4 regions of the Paenibacillus crassostreae genome follow, and region 1 is predicted to be linked to each of the others. Evidence: riboswitches for the same ligand, from Rfam matches in the RefSeq annotation. Region 1 holds a riboswitch; each other region holds the start of a gene.

Region 1 (2,204 bases):
GAAGCGTCGATACAGTGCTTTTATAGGAACAGATTTGGATCTGTTATTGCGTTGTAAGGGAATTAAGAGAGTATTTTTAATTGGTGGCTTAACAGATGTATGTGTACGTTTTACAGCAGTAGATGCTCATCAACATGACTATTATTTTAATGTCGTTTCTGATTCAGTGATTGGCTCTAGTCAGCAGGCTCATAAAATGGCGTTAAAAAATATGGAGTATTTACAAACAGGTGCTAATATGACTACGGAGCAAGTTCTTGCGTTAAATTGGGATAAATAAGAGTTGTTGTATACGACAACAGAATTTCCTTAACCAGAGGGGGAATATGAAATTGATTTGAGAAAAGGTGAAGCAGTGAGGCTGGATTAAGCATCAATTATGAGGTTTTAGTAGATTGTGCCGAGTGCCACACGTATATTGGGCGGATCCGGGGTCATGAATCAATTAATTAACAAAAAGTGCAAAAAAAGGGTCATCCTAAAGGTATTAACCTTACAGTATGATCCTTTTTTTTACAACTCAAATGATTTCCATATACGGACATGCTCGCTTAAGGAGTTGTCCAGATGCTAGAATTTCAGTAAGAGAATGATAAGGTGCGTCGGAACAGAGTTTAGATAAAATCGGATCGTACCAAACCCGAAGTCAAAAAGTAAAACATCCATGATTGCGCTTGGGTTCACTACATCTTTCTCCGACTTTCTCAACCCTTTAAAAACCAATTCGTAAGAGTGGTCAATCATTTTACATAATTCTAGTTCTGAAAGAGTACCATCGATCAAGATTGTGTTCCAGTGGTTTTTGTTCAAGTGATATCCCGGAGAAATCGAAGCGTATTGTTGTCGTAAACTTTCCGCCATGAATGGATCACATTTCAAACTGATTTTTAGTTGGTTATTTTGGTTGGAAATTAATGCAAACATTTTGGATTTAAGAAATAGTTATTAAATAAAGAGACACTCTTATAGGCAATAAGGGACGAAGAAGTGTATATTACATTGATGCATCTAAATCGATTTGCGTAATTATGAAATTGATTCTTGAACCTCTATTTCTTATCTTTCGGAAGAGCATAGTGGAAAACATTACATAATAAAAGGTTACAAAATTGTGATATATTAATTGTGCCGAGACTTTCAGACAGAAAGTGTGGAGGATGTAATTAAGTTTGTACAAGAATGTGTAAGTTCTTTACAACTAGGGGTGAATCGCATTTAACATGTGTAGGGTTGACTCCCAATCCGAATCCGACAGCTAACTTCGCAGGCGTTATTATAAGGAGGAGCAATGAAAATCCATTTTAAGAAAATGAAATTTGTACTAGCAGCTGTAGGTATGGCAATGGTGGTGCAAAGTACACCACTTCATGCTTCATCACTTCATGTGGCTAAAGAAGGGGATACATATTACAAGCTTTCACAACAATATGCTGTGAACATGGACAAGTTAATGAAAGCTAATCCCAAAACAAAAGCTGACAATATCTATGCAGGTATCAAACTGAACATTCCAACTTCGGGCAATGTGGTTAAGGCTGCATCTCTGACTAACACAGCTTCCATATTAACAACGTCATCAAACAAAAAAGAGATAGAAGCATGGGGAAAAACATTTAACTATTCCAAAACACTAAAAGTTAAAGCAACGGCATATTCTGCTGCTGCTAGTGAGAATGGTAAATGGGGTGCTGTTGATTATTTCGGAAATTCGCTTGAGTTAGGAACCATTGCTGTAGACCCAAGTATTATTCCTTTCGGTACAAAAGTGCTGGTTACTGGACATAGTCACAATGGTCTTCCTAAAGATGCATTTGTTGCAACAGCAAGTGATGCAGGATCTGCAATAAAAGGCAACCGTATTGATATATTTATTCCAGGAAGTCAGCAGAGTGTTCGAGTATTCGGTTATCAAGATATCGAATTGTATTTCATTGACTAATTAAATCATTCATTCGGATAGATAGAGTATATCTCTATCTATTTTTTGGTTTCAGAAGTTTGAATGAGCATGGGGACAGTTACAAAAGTGTATCCTTTATTTCGTAAAGTCTCAATAATAACAGGTAGAGCTTGAATCGTACCTGTTAGATCCGAACCAATTCCACCACCTGCATGAAAGAGAATAATTGAACCAGGTCCTACATGTGACAGCACATTTTTCTTCACTTCTTCTTTACCAATGCCTTTCCAATCGAGTGAATCCA
Region 2 (2,204 bases), 1.7 Mb from region 1:
GAAGATACGAATAATAGCTTTGGTAAAATCCTGAAAGAAGTTACCTAATCCTTCACCGCGTCGAGTAATCCCACGAATAAATGCAACCGCAATCGCTAAACCTGATGCTGCCGATGTGAACATCATCATCGTAACAAATGCCATTTGGGTTAAATACGTCAATCCACTCTCGCCGCTATAATGCTGTAGATTGGTATTTGTCATAAAACTGATGATCGTATTAAAGGCGAGTGAAGCCTCCATATTCTCGTTCCCACTCGGATTTCCTGGCAGTAATCCTTGAAGACGTAGGAGTACGTAACTAATAACGATTAACACCGCATTCGTAGCAATAAAACTCAGTACGTACTTCTTCCAATTCATACTATTACGATTTCTTAATCCGATCAGCTTGTAGATGACATTTTCCGTTGAACCGAAAACCTTATCCGTTCGGTTAGGTTCATTGGAGAATACATGAAACATATAAGTACCGAGTGGCTTCACCAGCAACAGTAGTACGACAATCACAATTCCTATTTGCAGTAAGTCCATGCTTTATATCCTCCTATAGAGATGAATTTTCTGTTAGTTCACAATATTATGGCAATCCTAGAATTTCTCTGGATTGATTAACGCATATATCAGGTAAATGAAGATGACTAAGGTCAATGCAAGTACAACGATCATTGTTCCCCGCCCCCTCTATCTACCAACGTTCCGCACCAATGTGTGAACAATAACAATAATCCAAATCCAACAATTAACGTGATGACCATATAGACATCCATCATTATGGGAATGCCCCTCTCTCAAGTAGATTTTTGATGATTCATCCTGAGCTTATTTCTCAAGGAGAAATCCAACGTCTCCATTTTTCGTATAAATGACATGATCTGCACCCATTCCTCGATAGACCCCTCGAGGGCTAGAGTATCGGGTTATAATGTATATCTCACGCGTCGTCCATGGACGACATATTTGAAGATATCTACAACTTAAGTTAAGACTACTTTCGAAAATATAAATCCTTCCCACTGCCACATGTGGTACAATCCACTTTTTAGTCATATAAGTATCGATTCTAACAACATGTTTTGCACCCATTTCTAGGTAATCCAGTTCTTCTGTACGGCTGTTAGTCAGCACCGCAAATGACTTTTTATTATAAATTAATTGGTTTACGAATTTCCGTCCGTCCTCATTAGGAGCGATAACCAAAATGACATCATCTTCCATTATTAGGTCCTCCTATACGTTTAAAGACAACAAAAAAGAAGCTCAGCGAAAAAGTAGCTTTCCCAGAGCTTCTTTGTTAGTCCATGACAAAATAAATCCACGAACCAGCCAGAAGGCGGTTTGCTGCCTCTCCCTGTACGCTTACGAGGTTAGCTGTCGGATTCGGGCGAGAGAGTCGCCCTATTCCCGGCTTTGAAATACAATAGCCGAAAAATTCACCCCATGGAAACATCCGGCGTTTACGCAGCAGACATCTCCGATTGGTTCCCCCGTTTCTGAATTTCACAGAATTCAGCGTTCAAGACATTCTTTCAACATCCATCACAATTAATAACCGCAGAGCAGCTTGAGCGCCCTTCGATCGATAGTTTCGATCACAAGATTCATCATTCCTCTCTCAAACTTAAGCTTACGAGGTTAGCTGTCGGATTCGAGCGGTGAGAGTCGCTCTACCTAGATAAGGCTTAATAGCCTTATCTAGGATTCACCCCTGTAGCTTCCTAATTTCGACTCTCACACCGAAAAAAGGTTGCTACGTTTGGTTCCCCCGTTCCCCACCTTAAAGGTAGGGACTCAGCAAAACTAAGAATTGAAAATAATAACAATTTGTATTTCGATATGAATCATACACCCGCCCCAAATTAGTGTAAAGGTGACTCGAGGCCTTCTTAAAAGGAAATTTCAATCATTCAGGTTAATAATGGCGCTTACAATGATATTTCTCTCCTTCCTGCTTGTTCATGCTCTCTATATCTCATTTTTGGATTATTATGATGATTCTTGGGATTTACCCCTATAAACAAAATAGGCCCCGCCAGTTAACTAACCGGCGGAACCTTGTGTCAATATATATTCTAAAAGGGGGTACTTTTAGAATATATATTCTCGCTTAAATTGAGATGATAGAAAGCTTAAAATTTCATAAATTAATTGTTCTTATTTTCGTAGATGACTTAAGGACGCTCTACTGCGATGGAGCCCACAGC
Region 3 (2,204 bases), 2.2 Mb from region 1:
TGATTCATAACCGAGATGCCCATGAGGATGTAGTTAGAATTCTAAGAGAAGAGAAGGCCAAAGACGTAGGAGGGATTATGCATTCTTACTCTGGTAGTTGGGAAACTGCTAAAATATGCCTTGATATGGGATTCCATTTGTCGTTTGGAGGTCCGATCACATTTAAGAATGCTAAACAACCAAAAGAAGTATTAGCACAGGTGCCCATGGATCGATTATTACTCGAAACTGATTCCCCATATCTTACACCACATCCATTTCGTGGAAAGAGAAACGAGAGTGCTCATGTTAGGTTAGTAGCAGAAGCAGCGGCTCAAATAAAAGGGATGGATTTAGAGGAAATTGCCCAAATAACCACCAAAAATTCACTGGGTTTATTTGGGATTATGTGAAAACGGGAGTAAAATGGATGAAAAATAGAGAATTCGAGACTTATTTATATCTACTCATCTCTAAAAGAGAGAATATTACAAAATTTTAACCATTTATTCAGAATTTCGTGGTTGAAACGTGCTTTACAACATGCATAGAAACACGATATCATCTTTTCAGTGATAAAAGCTGATCGAATTTGATAGCTTATTATTTTCTTGAACCAGTCTCGCTAAATCTCCTAACTATTGGAGAACGGGGGAACCAATATGACTGATACTGATTATTGATAGACACAGGCATATCTGATTTCTTTTATTGGGTCTTTGGGGTGAATTCAAGGGCATCCGCCATGAGCGGTTGACCTAAGATCGGGCGGCTCTCTTTCGTCCAAACCCGACAGCTAACCTCGTAAGCGCAATGAAGAGAGGCAACCTCGTGCATGTATTTCCGTTATTCAGACTATCGGAAAGCCACGAAAGAGTTCCTCTAACTCTTTCTAATGGCTTTTTTTGTTTTAGAATAAAGACAATTTTGTCATCATACTCTTGTAAATAGGAGGTGACAATCATGACGAGCAGACCGGTACATGATGCAGGTTAGAATTTATTCTACTATCCTGTAAAAATTTAATAATAGTCGCGTCAAAGGCAATTAGGTTTTATTTTAGACGGCGAGGCTATGAAGGAGGATCGGAAAGTGGGCATTTTCAAAGAAGAAACCCATGATTCATCATCATCCAGCATGACTTACGCACCGCGTTGGAAGGTTGAAAATTTAAGTAAGATCTCAGTAGCAGCTATTGCCCTAATAGCGATTACCTTGACTGTTCTTTTGTTCAGTAGCATTCATGGGCGTAAACAGGTGTATTTGGTCATTGATGGACAAGTGAGTGCCATCGAAACGCAACATGCTATGCTAGATCAAATGTTGGAAGAACAAGCGATTGTTCTAAGACCAGAAGATAAGGTATCCGTTTCACTTAATAGTTCGCTTGAAGATGGGGATAAAGTCCATATTCAACGTGCAGTTGAAGTTAATTTAACAGCCGACGGTGAATCTATAACTAGGTTTACATCACAAAAGACAGTACAAGATGTTATTCAAGATATAGGTATTACTTTGGATGAAGACGATAAAGTATTTCCTGAGTTGACGACAGAGATAACAGATAATTTGGAGATTAAAGTTATTCGAATTAATAAGCAGATTGTTGAACGTGTGGAGGAACTCCCCTTCCGTGTCATCAAGACATCCGACCCAACGATTGTGAAAGGTAATGTCAAGGTGGTTCAGAATGGACAGTCTGGAACACTGGTTCAACAAATCGAGAAAATATATCAAGATGGACAATTTGTAACGATGAGTTTGGTAGGAAAAGAAGTAGTGGAAGCTAAGGACAAGGTCGTTGCTGTGGGTACGAAGGTGGAGAAACCTAAGGCTGTTGTAGCAACAACTACTGTTAGCACTAAGAATGTAAACTCAAAGAATAATCGAGTCAGTAAAGCTGGCGTCGATTTCACTTATAAAAAAGTGCTTAATAACGTATCCATGACGGCATACTCTGCCGAAGAAGACGGTATTGGAACGCGGACTGCATCAGGCACACGAGTAACAGAAGGTCGTACGATTGCAGTGGACACTAGCGTTATTCCTATGGGATGGTGGGTGTACATTGAAGGTATTGGCTTCCGTCGTGCAGAAGATACAGGTGGAGCAATCAAGGGGAATAAGGTTGATGTATATTATGACTCCATACAGAATGCCCGTAACTTCGGACGCAAGAATGGTAAAACAGTATATGTGATAGGACCTGTTAAGCCTGAACTGAA
Region 4 (2,204 bases), 1.6 Mb from region 1:
CGTACAAGATCCTGGGAATGTAGGTACGATTATTCGCAGCGCAGACGCGGCTGGAGCGGATGGTGTTATTCTGGGTCATGGTTGTGCAGATCTGTACAATCCTAAGACTATTCGGTCAACGATGGGGTCATTTTTTCATTTGCCTGTAGTTGAGGGGCAGTTATTAGAAATATTACCTCAAGCTAAACAAAGTGGGGCTAGACTAGTGAGTACGAGTCTGCAAGCCGAGTATACATGTTATGAATATGATTTCTCTGCAACCACGTGGCTACTTGTAGGTAATGAGGCGCAGGGTGTGTCAGAGCCTGTTAAGAAGTTGGTGGATGATTCCTTGATAATTCCTATGAGGGGACAAGCGGAGTCACTTAACGTAGGTATGGCATCCTCTGTGTTGATGTTCGAGGTTATGAGACAACGACATTACCGCAGTAAATAGGATAGACTGTTATCCATTAATTGACTAATAGGTATTATTTATGTAATATAAAGTTACGCTTAATTTTCAGCATATGCTGAGAAGCGGGGGAACCATTTTTTTGGGGCGAATCAATTCATATTGTAGGGAACCATCTTTCCCGAGCCCGACAGCTAACCTCGTCAGTAGTAGATGGGTCAAATTCTCTATTAACATTTTTACTAATGACCCGTTATCGGGTCTTTTTGCGTCTTTATGACCCGATATCCAACCGAGGTGAAGTTTTTTTCACTATTCGAGTTGGGGATGGGTCATTTTTATTTTTAAAAGGAAAAGGAGGGACAAATGTAACGACCACCAATCTATTTTCTAGGAGGAGTCATATGCCGCAACCGAAATATATCACCGATATTAATAAAATCATGGAAATCCCGGAACATGACCGTCAGATACTCAAACAGATAACGGAGAAATTCGTATTTCGTGTAAATGATTATTACTTGAAGCTAGTGAATTGGGAGGACCCAAATGATCCAATCCGGAAATTAGTCATTCCGAATGAAGGAGAATTGTTAGAGTATGGCCGCTGGGATGCTTCCGATGAAGATACCAACTACGTTGTTCCAGGATGTCAGCATAAATATAGAACGACGGCTTTATTAATTGTATCTGAGGTATGTGGTGCTTATTGTCGGTATTGCTTCCGGAAGCGGTTATTCCGTAATGATGTGAAAGAGGCTATGTCCGATGTGAGCCCTGGAATCGAGTACATTGCGAAACATCCTGAGATTAATAATGTACTGTTGACGGGAGGAGATAGCTTAATCCTTGCAACGGCAAAGCTAGAAATAATATTAGATCAATTACGTGAGATTGAGCATGTCAAAATTATTCGATTAGGTTCCAAAATCCCTGTATTTAATCCAATGCGGATTTATGAGGATGAGAGATTGTTAGAACTTATAAAGAAGCATTCGACTACTGATAAACGTATCTATGTCATGGCCCATATAAATCATCCGCGTGAAATAACGCCTGAAGCAAAACGGGGGTTTGAGGCGTTACATCAAGCAGGAGCGGTTATTGTGAACCAAACTCCTATTTTACGTGGCATTAATGACAATTCTGATGTACTTGCGGAACTTCTTGACCAATTATCTTGGGCCGGTGTTACACCCTATTATTTCTTTATTAATCGCCCAGTTGCAGGCAACCTTGATTTCGTTCTACCTTTAGAGGAAGTTTATCATCTTGTAGAAGAAGCTAAGGCGAAGACTTCAGGATTGGGTAAACGAATTCGCCTTTCTATGAGCCATACTTCTGGAAAAATTGAGATTCTAGCTATTGAAAATGGAAAGGCTTATTTAAAATATCATCAATCTAGAGATGATGAGTATGGGAAGTTCATGATTCTAGATTGTCCGAGGGAAGCTACATGGTTTGATGATTTACCGGGGAATGAGAAGTACTGGGAAAAGCCAGAGAAGAAATCCGATCAAGTTGTTTCGGTTAATGAAATGCCTGAAATGCCACAAAGAATTGAACGTTCGAAATTGGTTAAAGTGAAAGTGCACTAGGAATAGTTTTCATATGAAAAGACTGGTGTCTCCAAGGGTTATCCGTGGAATGCCAGTCTTTTTGGTGATTCACGGAGAAATGTTCTACTTTTTTACATAATTACTTCATATGCTTGTATTGAGAATGATTGCAGGCAATAGGAGGTTAATCATGAGAAGAAAGGTGAGGTGGAGTAGCCAACGTAGCAGTAAACCTAAAAGTAGGATGAGAC

Evidence for each region. A riboswitch is a leader RNA that binds a small molecule or an ion and turns the genes downstream of it on or off. The one in region 1 is predicted to bind cyclic di-AMP.
Region 2: it holds a riboswitch for cyclic di-AMP, as region 1 does, so the genes downstream of both, LPB68_RS09650 (hypothetical protein) here and LPB68_RS01835 (3D domain-containing protein) in region 1, are expected to answer to the same signal.
Region 3: it holds a riboswitch for cyclic di-AMP, as region 1 does, so the genes downstream of both, LPB68_RS11810 (resuscitation-promoting factor) here and LPB68_RS01835 (3D domain-containing protein) in region 1, are expected to answer to the same signal.
Region 4: it holds a riboswitch for cyclic di-AMP, as region 1 does, so the genes downstream of both, LPB68_RS15890 (KamA family radical SAM protein) here and LPB68_RS01835 (3D domain-containing protein) in region 1, are expected to answer to the same signal.

The regions. Positions count from the first base shown of each region.
Region 1 is NZ_CP017770.1:385,889-388,092, reverse strand. It holds gene LPB68_RS01845 (cysteine hydrolase family protein) at 1-280, shown strand, start outside; gene LPB68_RS23820 (MmcQ/YjbR family DNA-binding protein) at 571-924, opposite strand; cyclic di-AMP (ydaO/yuaA leader) riboswitch at 1,117-1,285, shown strand; gene LPB68_RS01835 (3D domain-containing protein) at 1,289-1,939, shown strand; gene LPB68_RS01830 (polysaccharide deacetylase family protein) at 1,978-2,204, opposite strand, start outside.
Region 2 is NZ_CP017770.1:2,054,446-2,056,649, forward strand. It holds gene kdpA (potassium-transporting ATPase subunit KdpA) at 1-534, opposite strand, end outside; gene kdpF (K(+)-transporting ATPase subunit F) at 592-669, opposite strand; gene LPB68_RS09650 (hypothetical protein) at 823-1,218, opposite strand; cyclic di-AMP (ydaO/yuaA leader) riboswitch at 1,343-1,525, opposite strand; cyclic di-AMP (ydaO/yuaA leader) riboswitch at 1,610-1,807, opposite strand; gene LPB68_RS09655 (hypothetical protein) at 2,172-2,204, opposite strand, start outside.
Region 3 is NZ_CP017770.1:2,536,723-2,538,926, reverse strand. It holds gene LPB68_RS11815 (TatD family hydrolase) at 1-392, shown strand, start outside; cyclic di-AMP (ydaO/yuaA leader) riboswitch at 593-805, shown strand; gene LPB68_RS11810 (resuscitation-promoting factor) at 1,072-2,204, shown strand, end outside.
Region 4 is NZ_CP017770.1:3,444,238-3,446,441, forward strand. It holds gene LPB68_RS15885 (TrmH family RNA methyltransferase) at 1-436, shown strand, start outside; cyclic di-AMP (ydaO/yuaA leader) riboswitch at 483-618, shown strand; gene LPB68_RS15890 (KamA family radical SAM protein) at 799-1,992, shown strand; gene yunB (sporulation protein YunB) at 2,144-2,204, shown strand, end outside.